Regions from separate parts of the Paenibacillus sp. CR_12 genome, predicted to be linked through region 2. Evidence: predicted binding sites of a transcription regulator. Region 2 holds the regulator's gene; each other region holds the start of a gene.

Region 1 (6,508 bases), on a different contig from region 2:
GCAGGTCTTGACGGTCCGCAGCGATTTGGCATAAGCATAACCGGACGGCATATCCAGCTCTTCCCATACGCTTGGCAGATCTTCCTTCTTCACGCCGATCAGATCCAGTCGCTGTCCGCCGGTTACCTTAACGACCTTAACATTGTACTTAAGCGATACGTCCGCAATTTTCTTCAAATCCTCCGGCGTGGTAACGCCGCCGTACATTCTTGGCACTACCGTGTAAGTGCCGTCTTTCTGAATGTTGGCGTTCATCCGCTCGTTGACGAAGCGGGACTCCCTCTCCTCCTGATGGGTCACCGGATTCAGCATCGCCAGATAATAATGGATGGCGGGACGGCATTTCGAGCAGCCCTCAGGGTTGCTGAAGTTCAGAACATGCATGACTTCCTTCGTCGTGGTCAGCCCCTTGGCGCTGATTTCGGCGACGATTTCGTCCCGGTCGAGCGTGGTGCACGGACATATGCCTTGTTTGCCTGCCGTCTTAAAGCCATCGCCCAGTACGCTCTGAAGGATTTGCTCCACGATTGGCTTGCAGCCTCCGCAAGAACGGGTCGCTCCCGTGCAAGCTTTGATTTCGTCCACCGTCTTGAGGCCTTGAAGCGTCACGGCATCCACAATGGCCTTTTTGGTTACGCCGTTGCAGCCGCAGACGATTTCATCGTCGGGCATCTTATCCAGCGAGAAGGCCTTGCCGCTTCCTTTCCCTGCACATTCGGTGCCCATGATCGAATGATAGATCTCCTCGGTCATGGCCGTCTTTTTGCGTATCATGGATTGAAGGCTGGCCGAATCGCTGACATCCCCGAACAATATCGCGCCGGCGATGATATTGTCGCGCAGCAGGATTTTCTTATAAGTCTTGCGCCAATCGTCCTTCGCCACGATCACCGAGTGCTCAGCCTGCTCCATGAATTCTCCTGCGGAGAATACATCAACGCCGCTGATTTTCAGTTTCGTCGATACGATGCTGCCCTCGTAAGGCTGGCCGTCCACGCCGCAGAGATGCTTGGCAAGAACCTGCCCCTGCTCGAACAACGGCGCAACCAGGCCGTAGCATGCCCCCCGATGCTCGCAGCATTCGCCGACCGCATACACATCCGGCCACGAGGTCTGAAGATAATCGTTGACTACGATTCCCCGGTTCACTTCGATACCGCTCGCTTGGGCGGCAGCAACGTTCGCTCTGATCCCCACGGCCATGACCACGAGTTCCGCTTCAAGCTCATCCCCATCTTTGAACCGCAGCCCCGTGACCCTCTCATCGCCCATGATTTCCGTGGTTTGTTTGCCTAATAAGAACCGGATGCCCTGCCGCTCCAGCTCCCTTTGCAGCATCCCCGATGCCATGGAATCCAGCTGGCTCTCCATCAAATCCTGCATGAGATGAACCACCGTCACCTCCATGCCCAGGCTGACCAATCCCTTAGCGGCTTCCAGACCCAGCAGCCCTCCGCCGATGACGGCCGCTTTCTTGTATGCCTTGGCGGCTTGAAGCATCTGCGTGCAGTCGGCGATGTTTCGAAATCCGATAACTCCCTCTTTATCACTGCCCGGTACAGGCAATATAAAAGGTTTCGAACCTGTAGCTATAATCAATTTGTCATAAGGAACCGTCAATCCGTTATCGGCCGTCACTACCTTGCGCTCCCCGTCGATGGCGGTGACGGTCACACCCGTATGCAGGGTGATCTGATTGTCCTCGTACCATTTCCAGTCATTCAATACAATGTCGTCCAAGGTTTTGCTGCCTTCCAGCACATAGGACAGCATAATGCGATTGTAGTTCGGGTGAGGCTCCTGTCCAATGACGGTGATGTCAAATTTCCCACCCAATTTAATGATTTGCTCGACCGTGCTTATGCCTGCGATACCGTTGCCAATGATAACCAACTTATCTCTCTTTATATTGGACATCGTTTGATTCCTCCCCAACACGTGATCTTGTGCTCGTATATTCCACTGGTTACAAGTAAATTATATCGTGTAAGGGCATATATTTTTGTGATTTATTTCACATTAATCTTTAAAATTTAAATAAAAATACCAAATAACCCTGTCCGATTGGAACAAGGTTATCCTAAAGAAACGGCCTGCTATATGATTTCGGCTTCCATATAGGCTCGTTCGCCGCCGGGCACTTTTAAATAGGGACGAATTCCGGCAAATCCCCCCGCATCCAGGTTCACCCCGGTCATCCAATTCCCCTCCAAAAGGCCTCCTTCCGACTGCATGATGACGGCAGGCGCCTCGATATGCTCCTGGTACAGTACGATGCCGGCCTGAATGGTCTTATAGGCTTTTCCTTGCTGCACCAAAGATAAGGCACTAATATACGTAGGCACAAAATAATGGGCGATCACGTCCAGCTCCTCCCCGTCGAAGAACGCTTCGCTGCCGAGGAAGGGATGCAGCATCACGATTTTCTCGTAGAGCGACCAGATGATCATATGCAGGAATCTTCCCATCCGTCCCTTATTTTGCTCGGAAGACGAATTCAATGTTTCGGTTTCATAACCAATGAACTTCCATCCGCCGGGAGTCTTGACCCACTTCTGGAACATGTCGACCCGAGCTGTGCCGTCTTGGCTAAGGGATGCTACAGCGTCTGGGCTTGTTCCACACACGGCCGACCATAGTGATTCCGGTACATACTGGCTCAGCACCCGCTTGGTTTTCTCAAATATATGAAGCACTTGTAATGAAGCGTTTTCAAGCTCTGAGATGTCCTCTTGTCCATAATGGAACCGGGAGATATTCGTTCGCTTGATCATGGGCTCGCCTCCTTGATATGCCGCCTGGATTATTACATCATATAGAAGGTGCGTCAGCTTGGTGCATGTCCGGATGTTTTTGCAGGACGAAACGAAAACTCAGCCATTCTGGTTAGAAAAAAAACCCTGAAATGAGGATATCTCATGCCAGGGTTTAATCGTCAACGGGAGTCTTATGATGACTCATCTGTCGACCCATTGTTCTGCCCAGGATGAAATTTGCTCCATCACCGGACGCAGTGCTTTGCCTTTTTCAGTCAGTTCATATTCAATACGTACCGGAGTTTCCGGATAGACATGACGAATCAGTATGCCTTCGCATTCCAAATCCTTCATCCGCTCGGAGAGCATTTTATCGCTCATGGACGGAATCAAATTCGAAATATCCTTAAAGCGCTTAGGCCCGCTCATCAGCGTTTGAATAATCAAGCCATTCCACCGTTTGCCCAGAAAAGAAAAGGCCGATTCGAAACGGGGACACATCGTAACATTTGTAACTTCCATATCCCTTCACCTCTTTACGAAGTCACCTTGTTTATAGAAACTCATAAGCTTACCCAAAAATCTAGAAAACTTACGAATTGTAAGTATGTTTCATTTTAGCATATTTTCGAGAAGCTGAAAACCTCCTAGCCCCTTTTTCCCAGAAAATCAGCGCTTATCCCCCTAATATCCGAGCCAAAATATCCAAATCGTCCTCAATCAAAGTGGATAATTTCCTATTATACAGCACCGCCGCTGGATGGAACAGAGGGAATATCTTATAGGTCTCCGGTGAAAAAACATAGCCTGCTCCGGGATTTTCCGGATCTGCCGCTTGCTGAACCGGGCCCTCCATCAGCTTGCCGTGCAGCGACGTCACCGTTTCATGGCTTCCGATTAACCGGTGCAGCGCCGTATTTCCCATCGGTGCCAGGATGTCCGGGCGGACCCATCGGATCTCTTCATCAAGCAAAGGCGCATGCGCCAAAATTTCCGCCTTGGTCGGCGTGCGATTCGATCGGCTGATGACATTCTCGCCCGAAGGCCTCACGAGCACTTTATCCTTGTAGGGCCTGCTTCGCATGGCACTGGTAATATATACCTGGTCCCGCGTCAGTTTCAGACGTTCCAGGTACGCGTTCATCTCTTGTCCGGCCTGCCCTACGAAAGGTTTGCCTTCCAAAACTTCATGAGCTCCGGGCGCTTCCCCGATGAACATGATTTTCGCAAAGCGGACTCCCCTTCCGAGCAGGAAGCCCTCAACGGGTTGATGGACGAGCCTGGCCCGGCATATGGCGATGATTGCGGGATCTACAGGTGCGCTTTGTACTTCGTTCATGTGTACAGCCCCCCTCTCCTATATCATACAATACCCCATATTCACGTATATTCTATCCCCAGCCGGCAAAAACATTTCGAAAAAGCAGCCCCAACATACCAAAAAAACGAGCCGAACAAGGACTGTACCTTGAACGGCTCGTTCGTTGATGATTAAGATAATGCGCTGTTTATTGCTTAGACTAAAACGGGAAGCGCGCGAACCGGCTGACTGTTGCCGAACGTTTGCTTGCCTGCCGTGGAATGAGCCCAGTTAATCGCATTGGAGATCACTTTCAGCACTTCGGGGTTGTAGTAGGTTGGATAGGTCTCATGCCCTGGACGGAAGTAAAAAATGTTCCCATGCCCGCGTTTGAATGTGCATCCGCTGCGGAACACTTCCCCGCCCTCGAAATTGCTGACGAATACCAGCTCATCGGGGGCCGGAATGTCAAAGAACTCCCCGTACATTTCCTCGTGCTCGATGATGATCGGTCCCGTAATTCCCGCCGCAATCGGATGCGTCGGATTCACGCTCCAAATAATTTCCTGTTCTCCTGCTTCGCGCCACTTCAAATCGCAGCTCGTGCCCATCAAAGCTTTGAACGGTTTGGAAAAATGTCCGGAATGGAGAACGATCAGTCCCATACCATCCTGCACGCGTTTTACGACCTTGCTTACGATTTCGTCACTAACCTGGTCATGAGCCATATGCCCCCACCACAACAGCACATCGGTTGAATCCAGTACATCGTCCGTCAATCCATGCTCCGGCTGGTCGAGCGTTGCCGTTCTAATGATGAAATCCGGATTTTGCAGACCCTCCGCCAAAGCTGTGTGAATGCCCGTTGGATAAACGCTCCGAACCTCATCATGGATTTTCTCGTGCACGAATTCATTCCATATGGTTACGTTAAGCATGTTGCTGTTCCCCCTAATTGCTTATTCGTTATTCTCTACGCTGTTAGACCCACCACATTTCTCCGAGCGGCTCTTCGATCAGCACTTGCTGAAGGTTTTGCACCGCTTTGGAGAAGCCTTCTTCAACGGACATCAGTCCGTCTTCATGTTCAATGCTCACGACATAGTCATATCCAACCAGGCGAAGAGCACTCATCATATCCGCCCATTCCTTCACATCGTGTCCGTAACCTACGCTGCGGAACTGCCAAGCGCGATCCAGCATGTTCGCATACGACTGCATATCCGTGAGACCGTGTTTGTTCACGTTAATCGGATCAATGCTAGTATCCTTCGCATGGAAGTGGTGGATCGCTCCTTCGCGGCCCAAAATTTGAATCGCTTGAACAGGGTCGATCCCTTGCCACCACATGTGGCTCGGATCCAGGTTGGCACCGATCACTTCGCCTGCGGCTTCGCGCAAACGGAGCAGCGTGCCCGGCGTGTGAACAGAGAAGCCGCCGTGCAGTTCCAAACCGATTTTGACATTGCGGTCTGCCGCAAATTTACCCCACTCGGTCCAATAAGGAATGACCTTGTTATCCCACTGCCAAGTCAGGATCTCTTGATAGTCGTTAGGCCAAGGCGCTACCGGCCAGTTCGGGTATTTGGCATCCTCGTGGTCGCCTGGGCAGCCGGAGAATGTGTTGACAACAGGTACTTCAAGCTTTTCGGCAAGCTCCACCGTTTTTACGTATGTGTCATGGAATTCTTTAGCGATTGCCTTTTGCGGATGAAGCGGATTGCCGTGGCAGCTCAGTGCGCTAATGATCAGCCCGCGGGATTCCACCGCGTTTTTGAAGTTTTTCAGCGCGGTTTCATTCTCCAGCAGCTCGACCGGGTTGCAATGTGCATTTCCGGGATACCCGCCTGTTCCGATTTCAACTGCTTTAAGGCCCTTGGATGCCACGTAGTCCAATGCATCCTCCAGTTTACGTCCACTCAGCAATACCATAAATACGCCTAATTTCATTGTATAACCTCCTGGTTTAGCTTAGTCATCATATTGATTGCAAGATTTAGTTGTCGAAATAAACCGCTTTACCCGTCTTCGCCGATTCATAGATCGCTTCCAGGATTTGCGTCACCACAAACGCCTGCTCCGGCTTAACGACCGGATCCTTATCCTCTATAATCGCTTCAAGCCACATTCTTGCTTCACGGTCCGAGTCGTTTTCCTTGGAGCCCGAATAGAAAGCTACGCCGCCGGCGTTCAGATCCACTTTGGTTTCATACAGTCTGCTCATTTTCTCGCCGTTGATGCGCAAGCCGTCTTTCATGTCGGCTCCGCCTTCGGTTCCCGCCAGAACGGCTTTCGCTTCGCCGATCTCCAGGACGTTAAGCGCCCAGCTGGATTCCAGAACGATCGTAGCGCCGTTCTCCATCGTAATAAATCCGAATGCCGAATCCTCTACCGTGAATTCCTTCGGATCCCACGGACCGAACGCATTCGCCGCATTCTCGCGCTGACCCAA
Region 2 (6,508 bases):
GGCACGGTTCCACACCTCCATTTTGCCAGGTTGACGCGGCAAGATTATAAATTTACCAGACTTGCCGTCCGACAAGCTGACATAGACATTGGTGTCATCGATCGTTGCTTTTGCTTTCAAATTCGGCGACTGGGCAGCCAGCTGCTCGAGCGATGATTGAATATCGGTATACTGCTTATTGTCCATCGCTTCGGCAACCGACAGCATGGCTTGCTCCCACCATTGATCCAATGCTTCCGAGGAATGGTCCTCCACCTGGATTCTCAATTCCCGCTTCCCGATCACGGACTTGCCTTCCTGCTTAATATGCTGAACCAAACCTTGTAAATTCGCATCCGGAGCCAAATCAAGATTCAAAGTCACGGTATCCTGTTTAATATCTATATGAGAACTTTTCACGCCATCGTATTGTGACACAACAGTTGCGAGCGGATTCTGCAAAGCCATCTGCCGATACAGAAACCAACCGCCAAAGAGGACCGATGCTGAGATCACGACAGTCAGCATGATAGGTACAATGCGCAGTTTCATGAAGTTCCTCCTTCAATTTCGATATGAAATTTTGTATAGCAATTGCAGCACAATAATACATATATCAACGATATATGGTGAGGCATGTAATTGATCTGCTCAATTCGTACAAGTACGAGTATATCACATCTTATATACTTTTTCATGCTTGTCTGTGAAAATATTTAGAACAGTTTTACCAATTTATTTCTGTATGCGCTTACATATTTATGTGCCAAAGAGGCATCCCTATGAGGGGACGCCTTTTCATTTGTTTTCTTATTGATTAGGAAGAATAATATCATTTCCGATGGCGTTTCCGTCTTGAAAACGATAGAATCGGTAACCGCGCTGACCGTTGTTTTCATATTGCAGCTGCCAGGCATACTCGCCTTCATACATTCCCGGCAGCAATCGCTTGATGACCGCACCCGGCATTTCTTTACGGATCTGGTCCCGCATCACGGCCTCTGACATGCCCGTATTCAATAACACCGACTGAACGGCATCTGTCCCTTCAACAGGAACGTTATCGTCCGTAAACTTCACCCAGACCATGCGGTCTTGATTGTCTTTATCTTTCCCGCTGACCACCCAATAGTTATTGTCCTCGCCCCATACCGATTTATAGGTCTTGTCGGACGAGACCAATTGGCCATGCTGTTTCGCTGCAAGGATCGCCATTCTTTCTTCATTCCACGTATCTTTCATAACATAGGAATAATAGAGCTGTAGGCCAAGCAATAATAGCAGGACGCCGGACACGCTCAGCAATATCCACTTCGTTTTTTTCTTCAAATCCGTCTTCCTCGCTCCCCTTGATTATTCCCTAGAGGGTTGTAAGACGCTCAAATGCACGCTGCGCTTCCCGGCGGATGCGTTCCTCGTCGAGAGTAAGGCTCGCGCCATTCTTCACCAACTGCTTGCCGTCAACCCATACATGCTCTACATCCTTCGCGCTGGCAGAGTAGATCGCGTGAGAAATATAGTCGGTCCGTGGAAGGAAATGCGCCTGATCCGTATTCAATGCGATCATATCGGCTTTCATCCCAACCGCGAGCATACCGATATCCTCAAGGAAAGCGGACTTGGCTCCGTATACCGTGCCCATTCGGAGCGCTTCGGAGGCCGGAATGGCCGTCGGATCCCCGCTTACTCCTTTATGGATCAGGGCAGCCAGCCGCATCTCTTCGAACATATCCAGGTTATTGTTGCTAGCAGGTCCGTCGGTACCGAGCGACACCGTTACGCCGGCTTTCAGCAGCGCAGGTACGCGGGCGACTCCGCTGGCAAGCTTCAAATTGCTTCCGGGATTATGCGATACGGCTACTTGGTGCTTGGCCAAGACTTCGATTTCTTCATCGGTCAGATGAACGGCATGCGCAAGGAGCGTAGGACGGGAGAACATGCCCAGCTTCTCCAAATGGGCAACGGGGCGAAGCCCGTAGTCCTTAACATTCTGAGCCACTTCAGTTTCCGTTTCGGACATATGGGTATGCAAAGGCAGGTTCAAGTCATGGGATGCTTGAACGAATTTTTCGATGAAATCCGGCGGGCAGGTATAAGGCGCGTGCGGCGAGATCATCGTCGTAATTCTGCCGTCAGCCTTGCCATGCCAATCCTTCGCGAATGCCACCGCCTCATCCAGCTTCTGCTGCTGTACCTCGGGCGGGCATAAACCGATTACGCCGCGCGTCAGGACGCCGCGCATTCCCGAGTCCTGGACAACCTTCGCGACCTGATCCATATGGTCATACATATCCACAAACGTCGTGGTTCCGCCCTTGATCATCTCCAGCACGGAGAGCGATGTGCCCCAATATACGTCGTCTGACGTGAATTTGGCTTCCATCGGCCACATTTTTTCCTGAAGCCATACTTGCAGCGCCAGATCGTCCCCATAGCCGCGAAGAAGCGACATGGCGGCATGTCCATGCGTGTTCACCAATCCGGGCAGGAAGAACAGATGGGTTCCGTCGATAATCTCTGTCCCCTCTTCCACGACGGGCTCCTCTTCGCCCAGGTACGTGATCCGGTCGTTCTCAACCACCATGTATCCGCGAAGCACGGATTGGCTTTCCTCCAGTACTGCAAACGTTCCGTTCTTAACCATCCACTTCGTTGTTGTCATGTGCTGCATCCTCCTTGCCGTTATCCAAATAATAGGCCAAACTTTGCAAATCCGTTGTAAAATCAGCCGTATGAATCCGGATATGGGCTGGGGCTTTCAGGATGGTTGGCGCAAAGTTCAGAATCGCCTCGATCCCTGAGGCGATAAGCTGATTCGCGACGTTCTGCGCTTCGAAATCCGGAACGGTAATAATCCCGATTCGAATGCTGTGCTCATGAACCGTCTTCTCCAGCTCTTCCATCGGCTGTACGACCAAATTGTTAATTTTCATACCAACTTTGGGAGAATACGAATCGAAAATCGCCACAATCTTCATATTATCCTTAAGGAATGCATTGTAATTCGATAATGCATGTCCAAGATTACCGGCCCCGACCAGTGCGACATTGATCTTCTGGTCCAGCTTCAGAATCTGGCGAATCTTCTCGATCAGATAAGAAACATCATATCCGATCCCTTTCCGTCCAAAATCACCGAAATACGCCAGGTCCTTACGAATTTGAGCAGGATTGAGGTCCAGCTTCTGTCCCAGCTCCTGGGAGGAAACCGTGGAAACCTCCCTCTTCTGAAGCTCATTCAAATAGCGCAAGTATACAGGTAATCTGCGGACCACGGCTTCCGAAATTTTTTCCGATTTCATGCATGCTCCCCCTAATAATAGGTTAATAACTACATCTTTTTTGTTGATCGTGCTTGGTTTCACTTTATTCCGCTTGGTTTCCCGCGCTTGCCTCTTCCTGCAGCCATTCCGAAATTCGGGGAACGATCCCCTCTGTCGGCATATGCTCCATCTTCGGCCCCGGCAAGGAATATAAGAAATACTTCCCGTAATAGGATTCAATGACCCGGGTATCGTACACGATCACGATCCCTTTATCTTGTGCTGTTCGCACCAGACGCCCAAACCCCTGTTTGAAACGAATGACCGCTTGCGGAACCGAAAGCTTCATGAAGGGATTCTTCTTCTGCTGCTGCAGCAGTTCGCTCTTGGCCTCGACCAAGGGGTGATTCGGCGGCTGGAACGGCAGCCGGACGATGGCAAGACAAGTCAGCGCCTCGCCCGGGATGTCTACCCCTTCCCAGAAGGAGCTGGTGCCCAGCAGCACGGAAGCGCTGCTGTCCTGAAATCTTCGGATTAACTTGGTACGGCTGGTTCCGTCCATACCTTGTCCCAATACCGTGATGTCGCTTGATGCAAGCGCTTCTTTCAGCGGCTCGTGCACCTGGCGCAGCATCCGGTACGAAGTGAACAGGACGAGCATGCGGCCATGCGTAGCGACGGCCGTATCGGCCAAAGACTTCACGAGCATATTCACAAAGAGTGCATCCCCGACCGATCCCTTCACGCTCGGAAAATCGCGCGGCACGACAAGAAGGGCTTGTTCCCTGTAATTAAACGGGGACGGGAGCTGAACCGTGTTCAGGTTCCCCGCTTCAGCCGCTTCCTGAAGACCCAGGTTTTCGATCATGAACTGAAACGATTTGTCCACCGACAAGGTTGCCGATGTCAGAATCACGCTTTGTTTCTTGTCAAAAAACAATTCCTTCAGATGAGCGCTCACGTCGACGGGCACGGCATACAACTGCAGCGATTTGCTGCGGAAATTGCCGTTCGCCTCCATCCAGTATACCGTGCCCTCATCGTTCAGGGCCATGAAGGAGCGCAGGTCTTCGCGATGCGCGGCCAGGTCCTTAAATAGGCCCGATAGGTCGGTTAACAGGCTGTCCGCGCTGTAGTCATCCAAATCTTCCTTCATTTCGGCGATCAGCTTATCGCCCTTGCGCACGACATCGCCCAGCGTCAGATGAATTTGATGCTCCAGTTCGGCCATCGAATCCCAATCCTTCGGCTTCTTAAGCGGGGACAGGCGGAGCGAGAATTGGCCGGCATCTCCCGGAGAAGCGTCTCCGCGTTCCGGAAGCAGTCCGAACAATTGATCGCTGAGCCGATCCCAGTTCTCTTTTGCGGTAATGAGGTCCGGATACAAACGGTCGATGACGGAAGACCATTCGACTGCCTTCTCGTGCGGCGAAGCTTGCAGCAGCTGGCGCAGAGCCGGGAGCTGCCCGCTTCGGCTGTCTTTGTACATGCGGGTCAAGGTATGGACCACCGAAAAATACTTCATCTGCAAGCCAAGGTGCTTGCCGGCGACATCCTCAAGATGATGCGCTTCGTCGATGACGAGGCGCTCATAGCTTGGCAGCAGCTGATGATTCGCCTTCACGTCGGTGAACAGCTTCGAATGGTTCGTAATGACGACATCCGCGATGCCTGCTTCATGCTTGGCCCTGTGATAGTAGCATTTGCGGAACCAAGGACAGGCGCGTCCGAGGCAAGAATCCGAATCGCTGGAGATGGTCTCCCAGAAATCCCCTCCCCGTCCGCCAAGGTTTAGCTCTTCATCATCCCCGTTCTCCGTCTGGGTCAGCCAGACCAGCATCTGGGCCGCCGTGATTACGTCTTCCTTCGGGGAATGAAAATCTCTTCTATTTATTTTATGTTCAAATTTTCTCAAACACAAATAATGTCCCCTGCCCTTGAAAATGGCCGCCTTAAAAGGAAAAGGAACAACCTGGGTGAGCAGGGGAATATCCCGGTCACGCAGCTGTTCTTGAAGGTTGATCGTATGCGTGCTCACCATAACCTTCTGTTCCTGCTTCACGCTTTGATAGATCGACGGCAGCAAATATCCAAGGGATTTGCCGGTTCCCGTGCCCGCTTCGATCAATAGATGTTTATTGTCATCCAGCGCCTGCATCACTTCCTGGAACATCATGTCCTGGGCATCCCTGCTCTCGTAATGAGGCAGCGTTTCCTTCAGGCGTTCACGGACATCGTTCATGTATTGCTCGAAGCTTACATCGGCCAAAGGGTTGGGCTCCGTCTCATCTCTGACAGGTGCTATATCGTTCCAATCATCCACCGCCAAGGCAAACTGGCGGTAGTACGTATGGGTGTCTCCCGCTTGTACGGCTCGGTGCTCCCTGTCGGAACGAATGCCGTCAAAGAACCAGGCCAAATCGCTGTCCTCGTCGGCAAACAGGTCGCTTAAACGCTGAATGGTGAGCAGCGGAAGCTCGTCGATCTCCTCCAAACATTTCAGCAGCGCATAGGCTGTGGCAAGCGCATCGCTGTCCGCCTGGTGCGGACGGTCATGCTCCAGGCCGAAATGAGAGGACACCATCCCGAGCTGGTAGGACGGGAGCGAGGGAAAGCATATTTTTAAGAAGTGCATCGTATCTAGAATACGGCCGCTGAACGGTAAATAGCCGCAGCGATCGAGCGCGTTTTGCAAAAAGTTAAAATCAAAAGCGACGTTATGTCCAACCAATACGACATCGTCGAGCATGGGCACAAGCTCCATCATCATTTCTTCCAATGACGGAGCATCCGCTACATCACTGTCGGAAATGCCGGTCAAACCGGTAATAAAAGGAGGGATCGGAATCCCGGGATTGACATAGGTGCCGTATACGCGGGATATGCTTCGATCCTCTTCGATGATGGCCAGTCCAACCTGAATGATTTCATCTGCAGACTGGTTGCCCGTGGTTTCAAAATCCAATACGGCAAATTTCATTTCGATAAAATCCCTTTCCTCCAGACTAATTAACAGCATACCAGAAGTTGCGGGTTTTGAACATTCCGGGTAAAAAATCCCCTGGCTTTCTGTACCGCTCCCGTACGCAAAAAGCGATGCCAAAGTCTCAAGGTGAGCTCTGGCATCGCTTCTTGTTGTGGCTTGATTTCTACAGCAAAGAGATCAATTGGCTGCCGTACTGGAGCTCACCGCGATTCTGCTTGCAGACCTCCAGGTTGATCATGGGGTCGGGAAGCGTCGGATCGCTATGAATCGCCAGTGCAAA
Region 3 (6,508 bases), on a different contig from region 2:
ATTTGTTGATTTTAAACAAGGACATTGTTTGACAGACAGGGTCCATAAAGCGAGGAGGCTGATAAGAAAGCTCTAATTTATTGCAAGCGATTACAAAGTACAAGTGAATAAAAAAAGGAGGAGATGAAATGAAGAACAGCGTTGCAAAGGTAACCGGCATGGTATTGTTGTTTTCTCTGGCGCTAGCTCTCATAGCGGGAGGATGGGTGAATAAGACAACGGTCCATGCTGCCGGTCTTTCGATTATCGGCGGCGGGGGCTGGAATGAAACGGCGTATATAGAATGGTCACCCGTGAGTAATGCGGAGGGATACAATGTCTACGTGAAACACGCCAATGCGCCGGATTCCAGCTATCAACAAATGGATAATGAGCTGATCCGGCAATACCCTTCCTATTGGAGAGCAGATGCCGTTGGACTCGCAGCAGGAAATTATGTGATGAAGGTTGAAGCCAGGCTGTCGGACGGTTCAACGGTAAGTGTCGTTTCGAATAACCTATCCGTAGCGCCGCATGATCGATCCGGATTTGCTTTTTCCTCAGACTCGCCATACGGGACTGGCTCGGGTGCCTACAATGATGACGGTACGCTTAAAGATGGTGCACAAGTTATTTATGTGACCTCCGAGACGGCACGAACCGTAACCCTTGATGTGAAAATCAACAGCTCAGGCGGGGTTCAAACGGGCGTGGGGATCGGCGAGATTTTGACGCTAAGACAAAAAGGCTATGACACAACCCCTCTTGCGATCCGGTTTATTGGAAAAGTTACCGATGACGACATGAGCGGACAGCTGAATAGCAGCGGCTACCTTCAAGTAAAAGGCAAAAACGATTACTCGGAAATGAATATGACGATCGAAGGGATCGGAGACGACGCTTATGCTTATGGGTGGGGATTGCTCCTTAGATACGTAGGGAATGTGGAAGTAAGAAACCTCGGGCTCATGTTGTTTCCTGATGATGGAATTTCCATGGATACAGGAAACGTCAACGTGTGGGTGCATAATAACGATCTATTTTATGGAACCGCAGGAGGAGATGCCGACCAGGCCAAGGGCGATGGTTCAACGGATCTGAAAAAAGGATCGACCTATATTACAATCTCCTACAATCACTACTGGGATTCGGGAAAAGTGGCTTTGGTCGGGTTGAGTGAATCGGAGGAATTCTTTGTCACCTTCCACCATAACTGGTTCGATCACTCGGACTCCCGCCATCCGCGAATCCGATTGGCATCGGTTCACATCTATAATAACTTCTATGACGGAGTCTCAAAATATGGGGTCGGTGTGACAACGGGAGCTTCGGCCTTTGTGGAATCCAATTACTTTAGACATGCCAAATACCCGATGTTGAGCTCCTTGCAAGGTACGGATGCTTTAGGGGAAGGGACCTTTTCGGGCGAAGACGGAGGCGTGATTAAGGCCTATAACAATAGGATCGTAGATGCGGACAGCCTGATTTATGCAAATTCCAATACCGGAACAGCTCCGGCAAATGCAACCTCATTCGATGCATACTTGGCTTCGTCAAGAATTGAAACCGTACCAAGCTCATACAAAGCATTCGTGGGAGGAACGGCTTATAATAACTTCGACACAACCGTCGATACGGGAGTAAATAGCGCCGACATCGATAACGTGAGCGATGTGGAACAGATTGTTACCGCACAAGCCGGACGCCTGAATAACGGGGACTTCACCTGGCAATTCAATGATGCCGTCGACGACACGTCCTATGCCCTCAATACAGCTCTTATGGCTAAAATAAGCAGCTACACCAGCGGGCTTGTATCCGTAGGCGGGAATTCAACCGGGGCGGAGCCGGAACCAGAACCAGAGCCGTCCACTGGAGAACAAGTTCACAACTTTACAACGTCCGGATTGGCAAGCGATTTCTTTAATATTGTAGGGAATCTCTCCACAACCAAGGGAACTGTGGCGTATAACGGCTTAACGCTAACCCAATGTTTGAAAATCGAGAGTTCAACCCGCATTACCTTTACCTCTACGGAAACCGCTACATTAACATTGGTGTTTAATTCGGCAGACGGAACCAAAATCAAGATTGATGGAACGAGTTATTCCATGACGAATGGTATGGTCAGTGTGCCACTTGCTCCAGGAGCGCATACGATTACAAAAGATCATACGACGAATCTCTTTTATATGGAGTTGGAGTAGAGCAGGACAGGGGGGCTCCCGCGCGTCTCTCATATGAATATAAAAAGCGACCGTGATTTCGGTCGCTTTTTATATTTTAACTGTTGATGTTATCTTCGGGCAGGGGTTCGACTCCCCTCGTCTTCACCATGATGAACATCATCCGCATGAGGATAGTGTTTTTGTTTTATATTAATACTATAGGTTAAAGTATGTCGTACAGATGGAGTGAAATCGATGAGTCGTACCCGTGATGGAGAGGAACCATTGATAACGGTACTCAATATGGATGGTCAACAACTGACACCATGTTTGCCCCATCGGGCTTGGCGGGAAGTTGAGCGATCGCGAGCTGTCTGGGTTGATGAGCAGACGATCCAATTGCTTTATAATCCGTTCTTATTTCGGGACTATCGCAAAGCTGCACTGAAACGAGATCATCACACTTGTTTGTGGTGCGGACAACACGCCACGACAGTGGACCATATGATCCCCTCAAGCAAAGGCGGCTCCGATCTTCCGCACAACCTGATCGCTTCATGCAGCGAATGCAATACGAAGCGAGGAAACCGTTCTGCATTGTCCTTTCTCAAAGAAAACGCACACGCTGTTCCAAATCTTATGAAGCTTAGCTGGCGTATCTTTATAGCTAAATACAGGCATCGTCAATTGAAAAAAAGAGGCACTTAAGTAAAGGCTTAGAATTGTTGTTTTGACCGACCGAAGTTTGTGCAGAAATCGTGACGCGCTCATTCATTTTGCCGACATTAAAATTGTGGCCTATGTGGTGTCGTCTTCGGACAGGGTTAAGATCCCTCGCCTCTCTCATACCGATATAAAAGCGGCTGTGATTATGTTAGGAGGGGAGACAGTTCGGATTAGACAGCGTGCAGGAAATACCTAGAATACAGAGGTAAGTTGGAGAAAGACTTTTCGAAGAAGACGAGTCACCTTTCGTTGTTCAATGAATTTTCATTCCCTTTGTGCTTTTAATCACAAGCCGTGGAGCATGAGGATGCTAGTTTAGAGATGTAAACAGAATCGAACTTCATCTTTATATATTGAATCAAAACAGAGGTGATGAACATGAGTGAACTCATTAATAACCGTGAGGAAGGAATTTCTGCTCATCGAACGGCCCATATACATTTGCTCAAGGAAATCATTAAAGAGCTGCACCATGGAAAAAGCGTGGAGGAAGTGAAGTCAAAATTCAATCAAGCTGTGGGCGAAATATCGGTTGATGAAATTTCGGAACTGGAACAAGTACTGATGCAGGAGGAAGGAATACCGGTAACCGAAGTACAACGACTGTGCAGCGTGCATGCTAAAACGGTATTCAAAGGTTCCATCCAAGACATTCACAGAGCTCATCAACCTGAAGAGCAGCCGGGACATCCTGTGTTTACGTTTAAGAGGGAGAACCAAGAAATCGATCGACTGGCAAATTTCAAAATCGCGCTGCATCTGGATCAATTTCTGAAGGATCAAGGGGAGGCCAATCGCCTCAAATTGCTGGAGGATTTCAGTCTCCTCTATGATGTAGACAAACACTACAGCCGCAAAGAAAATTTGCTCTTTCCGTTTCTCGAAAAATACGGAATTTATGGACCAACCAAGGTGATGTGGGCAGTCGATGACGGTATCCGAATGGGAATAAAAGAAGTGAAAGCCAAACTCACTCATGATGAGGGCAATGCGCAGAGCGTAGTGGACCTTGCCAAACGCGTCTTAAATGAAGTAACAGAAATGATCTATAAAGAGGAACATATTTTATTGCCAATGGCTCTGGAGAAGTTGACGGAAGATGAATGGCTTCTAATTGCTGCCCAAAGCGAAGAAGTCGGTTATTGCTTGGTTGCGCCGGATCAACCATGGATTCCTGAAAGGGCAGCTGAACCTGGCGCAGGTCAGGGATTGGGGTCTTCTCCGCTGCAAGAGGGATATATCCGGATGAGTACAGGCATTTTATCGGTCAAACAGATGGAATCCATCTTAAATCATTTACCGGTCGACCTAACCTTTATCGATGAACATGATATCGTTCGATATTTTTCACAGGGCAAAGAACGAATCTTCGTTCGTACCAAAGCGGTGATCGGCCGAAGTGTTCAGAACTGCCATCCTCCGCAAAGCGTTCATGTCGTCAATCAGCTGCTCGCTGATTTCAAAGCAGGTGTCAAAGATGCAGAAGATTTCTGGATCCCGGTTAAAGATAAATTTGTCTACATTCGTTATTTTGCCGTAAGGGATGAAGAAGGAAACTACTTAGGCACGCTGGAATTCACTCAAAACATTAAGCCGATCCAGGAGCTCACCGGTCAAAAGCGGATCCTCTCACCGTAAGTTTCGTATGTTCAATTTAGTCAAAATGCGATCCGGCGAACTGTGGTTTCTAACAGCCACGCTTCGCCATCATACATACTAAAAGGGGCTGTCTCAAAAGTCATCGTAAATGACGGAGACAAGGCCTCTTTTTCATCTAGCCAAACAAAAAGAAACGGCTCTTTGATACAATAGAGGTATCACCACGGCACAGCTTAAGCAGTCGAAAGTGGAGTTAGCTGGATTAAAGGACTGTTCAAATCATTTTAGAAAGGCGCTAAATCATGAACGGGATATCGTATCGAAAATCCGTGGCATGGGGCAAAGCACTTGGTAGTTTATTGTTTGTGCTGGCCTGCCTGTTTCTGCTGTACGCGGCCTTTATTATGGATACTTCCTTTATTCGTAAGTTTTTTTGTATCACATCAGCCATAATAGGGATTCCGTTTTTTGGAGGATATCTGGTTGTCAGCTTGCCAAGGGCCCTGAAATCAGACACGCAGCTCATCACCTACGATCAAAATTCCATTTCAGACGGTACGCGGACCGTGGCCTGGACGAAGATTACAAGCATCAGCTACAGCGGACCATCCATTCGGAAGTGGCTGCTTCCGAAGTTTCCTGTGTTGATTTTTCATTTGAACAACAGAGAGACCTGGACTGTGAATACGTATTATTTGTTGACCGATACCGAAATTCAGTCTGTCATGAAGCGTCTGCGGGGGTTGATCAGCCGTAACGGAAAGGAAGCGAAATAGATCTGATCGAATCAGACCAAGAGAGCACCTTTTCGGTGCTCTTTTTTTGTTTTTCAAACAGACCGTCTTACACCAAGCATCTTCCAAATCAACCCAGCGATGTCTGATTCTGAACTTTGCGCAGTACTAGAATCTCCTCTATAATAATAGGCTAATCTTAAACTGCGTCAGGAGGAAACAATGGACTTTATCAAAAATCAACTAGACGGATATGGCATGAGCGAACAAACCATTGGATATCTCTCGAATATGATCATGGTCGTTTTTATCGCGGTGGTCTCCATACTGGCCAATTTTATTACCAAAAAAATCGTGCTGAAGACGATTATTCATATCGTCAACAACAATCGGTACACATGGGACAATATCATCGTGGAGAAAAAAGTGTTCCACAAGCTGTCGCATCTTGTGCCGGCAATCATTATTTATTTTTCGGCGTCCATCTTTCCGGCGTACCAAATTCTGATTGAAAAAGCGGCCATGACGTACATGATTATCGTCACCATCACGGTGTTGAATGCGCTGCTTAATGCTTTTGATGACATTTATCGTTCATTTGAAGTTTCCAAGATCCGACCGATTAAGGGATACATTCAGGTGGTGAAAATCGTTCTGTTCATCATCGGCGGCATTGTGGTGATCTCGAACCTCATCGGGCAGAATCCGTTGATCATTCTCAGCGGGCTTGGTGCTCTATCGGCCGTTCTGATGCTGGTGTTCAAGGACTCCATACTGGGCTTGGTGGCAGGCGTTCAATTATCATCGAATGATATGGTGCGCGTCGGCGATTGGATTGAAATGCCGAAATACAATGCGGACGGCGACGTCATCGACATTACATTGAATACGGTAAAAGTGATGAATTTCGATAAAACGATCACGATGATTCCCAGCTATGCCCTCATCTCGGACTCGTTCAAGAACTGGAGAGGCATGCAGGTATCCGGCGGCCGAAGAATTAAGCGAAGCTTCTATGTCGATACGAGCAGCATCTGTTTTTGCACCAAGGAAATGATCGAGGAATTTCAGAAGATACACTACCTTACCGATTATGTCACGACAAGACTACATGAGATTAACGCATACAACATCGAACACCAGATTAATACGGAAAGCAACGTGAACGGCAGACAGCTTACGAATGTGGGCGTGTTTAGGGAATATATCCATCAATACCTGCGGAATCATCCAAAAATCCATAAGGATATGACGCTGATTGTCAGGCAGTTAGCGCCGGGAGATAACGGACTGCCCTTGGAA

The links. The regulator Rex, encoded in region 2, represses fermentation and respiration genes when NADH is low (regulators of the CRP and FNR family bind a similar motif). The targets are predictions, from matches to a motif close to TTGTGAAATATTTCACAA.
Region 1: nirB (nitrite reductase large subunit NirB) is a predicted target of Rex. The motif match lies at 2,003-2,020, and genes of this name have one in related genera.
Region 3: RB297_RS20930 (DUF438 domain-containing protein) is a predicted target of Rex. The motif match lies at 3,147-3,164, and genes of this name have one in related genera.

Annotation. Positions count from the first base shown of each region.
Region 1 covers NZ_JAVFHO010000004.1:127,445-133,952, forward strand. Annotated here, with positions in the region: gene nirB (nitrite reductase large subunit NirB) at 1-1,917, opposite strand, end outside; gene RB297_RS16260 (hypothetical protein) at 2,097-2,774, opposite strand; gene RB297_RS16265 (winged helix-turn-helix transcriptional regulator) at 2,958-3,278, opposite strand; gene RB297_RS16270 (uracil-DNA glycosylase) at 3,433-4,095, opposite strand; gene RB297_RS16275 (ThuA domain-containing protein) at 4,272-4,994, opposite strand; gene RB297_RS16280 (sugar phosphate isomerase/epimerase family protein) at 5,038-6,006, opposite strand; gene RB297_RS16285 (Gfo/Idh/MocA family protein) at 6,053-6,508, opposite strand, start outside.
Region 2 covers NZ_JAVFHO010000001.1:39,745-46,252, reverse strand. Annotated here, with positions in the region: gene RB297_RS00255 (hypothetical protein) at 1-531, opposite strand, end outside; gene RB297_RS00260 (AAA family ATPase) at 1-5, opposite strand, end outside; gene RB297_RS00250 (cell wall elongation regulator TseB-like domain-containing protein) at 790-1,308, opposite strand; gene RB297_RS00245 (amidohydrolase) at 1,340-2,641, opposite strand; gene RB297_RS00240 (redox-sensing transcriptional repressor Rex) at 2,616-3,281, opposite strand; gene dinG (ATP-dependent DNA helicase DinG) at 3,346-6,222, opposite strand; gene RB297_RS00230 (hypothetical protein) at 6,392-6,508, opposite strand, start outside.
Region 3 covers NZ_JAVFHO010000005.1:504,389-510,896, reverse strand. Annotated here, with positions in the region: gene RB297_RS20940 (pectate lyase family protein) at 129-2,186, shown strand; gene RB297_RS20935 (HNH endonuclease) at 2,403-2,855, shown strand; gene RB297_RS20930 (DUF438 domain-containing protein) at 3,252-4,511, shown strand; gene RB297_RS20925 (DUF5381 family protein) at 4,775-5,248, shown strand; gene RB297_RS20920 (mechanosensitive ion channel family protein) at 5,429-6,508, shown strand, end outside.